Regions from separate parts of the Citrobacter braakii genome, predicted to be linked through region 2. Evidence: predicted binding sites of a transcription regulator. Region 2 holds the regulator's gene; the other holds the start of a gene.
What was found. The regulator PurR, encoded in region 2, represses purine synthesis genes. The targets are predictions, from matches to a motif close to CANGCAAACGTTTGCNTG.
Positions count from the first base shown of each region.

Region 1 (3,324 bases), 1.2 Mb from region 2:
ATGACAATAAACCGTCTGATAGCAAAGAGAAAGGGGGAGCGTAGATGAATACCGGAGATGTTAACCGGAAAAGGTATTTATGCCTGTAAACCGGATGGTGAGATCCGGTTTACAGGTTGATTTTATTCTTCGTCGGCGGCGTAGCCTTGTGGCGGCAGACGAACGCCGTCCAGCCATGCTGCGTTATCACGCATCTTCAGTCGGCCATCAGTAAACCAGCTTACCACCAGCGGGTAAATGGTATGTTCCTGGGCCTGGACTCGTGCCGTGACATCATCTTCGCTGTCGCCTTCAAATACCGGAACCTTGGTCTGGAGAATAACCGGTCCGCCGTCCAGTTCATCGGTGACGAAATGGACGGAGGTGCCATGCTCTTCATCGCCGTTTTCCAGAACCTGACGGTGCGTGTGCAGGCCAGGATACTTCGGCAATAAAGACGGGTGGATATTCAGCAATCGTTCCGAATAGTGAGCAACAAACGTCGGACTTAGAATGCGCATATAACCGGCCAGCACCACGACATCGGGGGCATAAGCGTCGATCTCTTGTATCAGTTGCTGGTCGAATGCTTCGCGACTGGCAAACTGGGCGGCTTCCAGCGAGTGTGCAGGAATATTCGCTTCGCGTGCGCGCTCAAGGCCGAACGCATCGGCCTTGTTACTGAATACTGCACGTATGGTGCCATTGATTTTATTCTGTTCGCAGGCATCCATTATCGCCTGCAAATTGCTTCCGTTGCCGGAAATGAGCACCACAATGTTTTTCATTCAATGACCACACGCTGTTCGGAATCAGAAGCTTTGATGATACCGATTTTCCATGCGTTTTCACCTTTCTCATTGAGCAAAGCAAGGGCTTTGTCCACTTCAGAAGCTGGCAGGGCGATAACCATGCCTACGCCGCAGTTAAAGGTGCGATACATCTCATGCTGGCTGACGTTACCCGCCGTTTGCAGCCAGTTGAAGACGGCTGGCCACTGCCATGAAGATTCGTCGATCACAGCCTGCGTGTTGTCTGGCAGAACGCGTGGAATATTTTCCCAGAAACCACCGCCGGTCAGGTGGGCAATGGCATGCACATCAACCTTCTCAATCAGTTCCAGAATGGATTTGACATAAATGCGGGTCGGGGCCAGTAAGTGATCGGCCAGCGGCTTGCCTTCAAGCTCGGTGGTTTCCGGGTCACAACCGCTGACTTCAACAATTTTGCGCACCAGAGAGTAGCCGTTGGAGTGCGGACCGCTGGAGCCGAGTGCAATCAGTACGTCGCCGTCAGCCACTTTTGAACCGTCGATGATCTCAGATTTTTCGACGACGCCAACGCAGAAGCCTGCCACGTCGTAATCTTCGCCGTGGTACATCCCCGGCATTTCAGCCGTTTCACCGCCGACAAGCGCACAGCCAGACTGCAGACAGCCTTCGGCAATACCGTTAATGACGCTGGCTGCGGTATCCACATCCAGTTTGCCGGTAGCATAGTAGTCGAGGAAAAACAGCGGCTCAGCGCCCTGAACCACGAGGTCGTTGACGCACATTGCGACGAGGTCAATGCCGATAGTGTCGTGGCGTTTCAGATCCATCGCCAGACGCAGTTTTGTGCCGACGCCATCAGTGCCGGAAACCAGTACCGGTTCACGATATTTTTGCGGCAATGCGCACAGCGCACCGAAGCCACCCAGACCACCCATAACTTCCGGACGACGAGTTTTCTTTACTACGCCTTTGATTCGATCAACCAGAGCATTACCTGCATCAATATCAACACCGGCATCTTTGTAGCTAAGAGAGGTTTTATCGGTCACTGCCTGCTTCCCCACATGTTTACTTGCAGTAAAAGTTAAATTCGGCGCAATTCTAACAGGGAAAGCAAACGTTTGCGAGCCTGCTCTGCATCAAGTTTTATGTGCTGATTTTTTCAGCATTTTACAATCATTTATCTATTTGTTTGAACTGCGCCACGAAAATGAAACCGGGTACAGTCTTGTGCTTGAAACCTGTCTGCTGAATACACAGTATCGTACTGAAACCGGTTTCTGTTTTCTGTTGCGGACCTCATCAACAGCGTTTTACACAGAGTAATCACGATAGGGGAAGGGTATGTCAGGATTTAAAGCAGATTTCATGTGGGGTGGTGCCGTAGCCGCTCATCAACTGGAAGGTGGCTGGCAGGAAGGTGGAAAAGGAATTAGCGTTGCCGATGTCATGACGGCGGGGGCGCATGGCGTGGCGCGTGAAATCACTGACGGTGTGATTGCCGGTAAAAACTACCCTAACCACGACGCCATCGATTTTTATCACCGCTATAAAGACGACATTAAGCTGTTTGCCGAAATGGGGTTTAAATGTTTTCGCACTTCGATTGCCTGGACGCGTATTTTCCCTTTAGGCGACGAAGCGCAACCCAATGAGGCTGGCCTGCAGTTCTATGATGACCTGTTTGACGAATGCCTGAAATATGGCATTGAACCGGTGATTACGTTGTCGCATTTCGAGATGCCATACCATCTGGTGACGGAATATGGCGGCTGGCGTAACCGCAAACTTATCGATTTCTTTGTCCGTTTTGCCGCAGTGGTTTTTACCCGTTACCAGCACAAAGTGAAGTACTGGATGACGTTTAATGAAATTAACAACCAGGCAAATTATCACGAAGACTTCGCGCCTTTTACTAACTCTGGCCTGAAATATCAGCCCGGTGAAGACCGCGAGCCGGTTATGTACCAGGCGGCGCACTATGAACTGGTGGCAAGCGCGCTGGCGGTAAAGGCTGCGCGTGAGATTAACCCGGCATTGCATATAGGGTGCATGATTGCCATGTGTCCTATCTATCCACTGACCTGCGCGCCGGACGATATGATGATGGCGATGAACGCCATGCACCGGCGTTACTGGTTTACCGATGTCCATGTGCGCGGCAAATACCCACGGCATCTTCTCAACTACTTTGCCCGGCGTGGCTTTGATCTTGATATCACTGAGGAAGACCGTCAGGCGCTGACTGAGGGTTGTGTCGATTACATCGGCTTTAGCTACTATATGTCTTTCGCAACGCAGGCCACGGCAGACAACCCACAGCTGGACTACGACGAGTCGAAAAGTCTGGTTTCCAACCCGTACGTGCATAAATCGGACTGGGGCTGGCAGATTGATCCCGTCGGTCTGCGCTATTCGCTGAACTGGTTCTGGGATCATTACCAACTGCCGCTGTTTATCGTCGAAAACGGCTTTGGTGCGATTGACGTGCAGCAGGCCGACGGCTCGGTAGATGATTCCTATCGTATTGACTATATGGCCGCACATATCAGCGAAATGAAAAAAGCGGTAG
Region 1 is NZ_CP045771.1:2,362,871-2,366,194, forward strand. It holds gene purN (phosphoribosylglycinamide formyltransferase) at 123-767, opposite strand; gene purM (phosphoribosylformylglycinamidine cyclo-ligase) at 764-1,801, opposite strand; gene GFC06_RS10900 (6-phospho-beta-glucosidase) at 2,097-3,324, shown strand, end outside.
Region 1: the regulator PurR is predicted to act here: its motif matches at 1,863-1,880, upstream of purM (phosphoribosylformylglycinamidine cyclo-ligase).

Region 2 (3,324 bases):
CGGCGAAGGCGGGCAGATACATATCCGTTGCCAGAAAGCCGAGTACGCTAAGACCCGCCAGCCAGACTAAAAATCCTTTCCCAGGTTGCATCATCATTTCTCTTTTTTTAGCAGTAGAACAATGCCGCTGAGTGTAGTGAGTGTAATTCTTGCTGTGAAACGCTAATATTTGCTTACTGATTTCAAATTTTTTGTGGGCAGAATATGTGGTCGGAATATTCACTTGAAGTTGTGGATGCGGTTGCGCGTAACGGTAGCTTTAGTTCGGCCGCGCAGGAGTTGCACCGCGTACCCTCGGCGGTAAGCTACACCGTGCGTCAACTGGAAGAGTGGCTGGCGGTGCCGCTTTTTGAGCGACGCCATCGGGATGTGGAATTGACGCCTGCCGGTGCATGGTTTCTCAAAGAAGGCCGCTCTGTTATCAAAAAAATGCAGATCACCCGCCAGCAATGTCAGCAAATTGCCAACGGCTGGCGCGGGCAGTTGGCGATCGCGGTAGATAACATTGTCCGCCCGGATCGTACCCGACAGATGATCGTGGATTTCTATCGTCATTTTGATGATGTCGAACTGCTGGTTTTCCAGGAGGTGTTTAACGGTGTCTGGGATGCGCTGTCCGATGGGCGCGTTGAGCTGGCAATCGGCGCCACGCAGGCGATTCCGGTGGGGGGACGCTATACCTTCCGCGACATGGGAATGCTGAGCTGGAGCTGCGTGGTGGCAAGCCATCATCCGTTGGCGTCAATGCCCGGACCGCTAAGCGACGATACGTTGCGCAACTGGCCGTCGCTGGTGCGTGAAGACACGTCGCGTACGCTTCCTAAGCGTATTACCTGGCTGCTGGATAACCAAAAGCGCGTTGTGGTGCCTGACTGGGAATCTTCTGCTACCTGTTTATCTGCAGGTCTGTGCGTGGGCATGGTACCGACGCATTTTGCCAAACCGTGGATTGATAGCGGCAAATGGGTCGCGCTACAGCTGGAGAATCCATTTCCTGATGCCGCATGTTGCCTGACATGGCAACAGAACGATACATCGCCGGCATTGAGCTGGCTGCTGGACTATTTAGGGGATAGTGAAACGCTGAATAAGGAATGGTTGCGGGAGCCCGATGAGGCTCCCGCACCACAGTCTTAACGACGGTAATCGCGGAACGGGCCGTCGGCAACGGAACGGCGTTCTACCAGGCGCGGATGAACCTCGATAGACTGCGACTCTTCACGTTTATTCACGATACGGTCTAACAGCATGTTGAAGGCCGTTTCCCCCAGTGAATCTTTAGGCTGGTGAATGGTCGTCAGAGCCGGCGTGAAGAAGCGGGCGTTGCGCACGTTGTCGTAACCGATGAGCGAGACATCCTGCGGTACGCGCAGTCCCATCTCGTCAGCGGCGCACAGCGCACCCATCGCCATGATATCGCCACCGCAGAAGACGGCGGTCGGACGATGCGACTGTGACAGAATTTGCTGCATGGCGCGATAGCCCGATTCAGGCTCAAAATCGCCCTGCACAATCCAGTTTTCAGGAACTTTAATCAGCGCTTCTTCCATCGCTTTCATAAAGCCTGCCAGACGCCCGGCTCCGGTATTACGCTCCATTGGGCCTGGGATCACGCCAATCTCACGATGACCGCGTTCTACCAGATACCGACCCGCCATGTAACCGCCTTCGAAGGCGTTATCAATGACCGTATCGGTAAAGTCGGCTTTAGCTTCGCCCCAGTCCATGACGACCATCGGAATATGGCGGTACTCTTCGAGCATCGAAAGCAGCGACTCCGGATACTCAGAACACATCACCAGCAGACCATCAACGCGCTTTTGCGCCATCATTGACAGATAAGCCTGCTGTTTTTCGAGACTGTTCCATGCGTTACCCAGAATCAGGGTATAGCCTTTCTGGAAACAGTTTTTCTCAACGGCTTCGATAATTTCAGCGAAATAGGCCGCTTCGCTGCTGGTGGCCAGCAAGCCAATAGACTTGGTGTGATTCACCTTCAGGCTGCGCGCCACGGCGCTCGGAGAATAGTGCAGCTCTTTGATCGCCGCCCAGACAGCATTACGCGTTTCTTCCGCGACAAAGCGCGTCTTGTTAATTACGTGTGATACGGTTGTAGTGGAAACGTTTGCTCGCTTCGCTACATCTTTAATTGTTGCCATTACATCTCACTCCAGACCATATCCTAAGCTCCTGAGAATACTCCAGGTAAACGTTTGCCTTAACACACCCTTAGCGCAACGTAAGGGTTGCGGCACGCCGGGAAAACGACACGGAACGTCAGGAAGGGGTCAATGGCCGGTACGCTAATCAAGTAAGCGTGGAATTTTGTCTGATCTTAACGAAAAGGGGAAGAGTTAAAAGCAGTTATCAATATAAATCGTGAGAGATTTTTGCTTTCAAGTGTGTAAAAATGCGCAATATCACTTTTTGTGTGGGAATAAAAAGGAGAAAACTTGATGAGCACCGATCTGAAATTTTCGTTAGTGACTACCATTATTGTTCTGGGTTTGATCGTCGCGGGTGGCCTGACCGCAGCGCTGCATTGATTTCCCCCGAGGGAGTTCGCTCTCCCTCATCCTTTCCGCTTGCCTTTCCCGTCGATTGTTTGCGAATAAGCAAAAGTCTTTTGCAATTTTGTTAACTTTATTAATTTTGCGATCAATGTCATGCTTTTGACTCTTATTTTATGTCGCGCCCCGGCTCGACGTTACGGAGTCGAAATATGAAACTCAATTATCCTTTACTGGCGCTGGCGATCGGCGCGTTTGGCATTGGCACCACTGAATTTTCGCCAATGGGATTATTGCCCGTCATTGCCAAAGGTGTGGATGTCTCGATTCCCGCGGCCGGAATGTTAATCAGCGCGTATGCGGTTGGGGTGATGGTGGGTGCTCCGCTGATGACATTACTGCTGTCCCATCGTGCGCGACGTAATGCGTTGATATTCCTGATGGCGATTTTCACGCTGGGCAACGTGCTTTCGGCTATTTCGCCGGATTACACCACCCTGATGTTATCGCGTATTTTGACCAGTCTGAACCATGGGGCATTTTTTGGTCTTGGCTCCGTTGTCGCTGCAAGCGTAGTACCCAAACATAAGCAGGCCAGCGCCGTGGCAACCATGTTTATGGGGTTGACCATTGCCAATATCGGCGGTGTTCCTGCGGCGACCTGGCTTGGTGAAACCATCGGTTGGCGTATGTCGTTTATGGCAACGGCGGGTCTGGGCGTCATCGCCATGGTCAGCCTGTTCTTCTCATTACCCAAAGGTGGGGCGGGAGAGCGCCCGGATGTCCGTAGCGAACTGGCGGTACTTATGCGTCC
Region 2 is NZ_CP045771.1:3,555,726-3,559,049, reverse strand. It holds gene punC (purine nucleoside transporter PunC) at 1-91, opposite strand, end outside; gene punR (DNA-binding transcriptional activator PunR) at 205-1,137, shown strand; gene purR (HTH-type transcriptional repressor PurR) at 1,134-2,159, opposite strand; gene cydH (cytochrome bd-I accessory subunit CydH) at 2,457-2,546, shown strand; gene GFC06_RS16620 (MFS transporter) at 2,723-3,324, shown strand, end outside.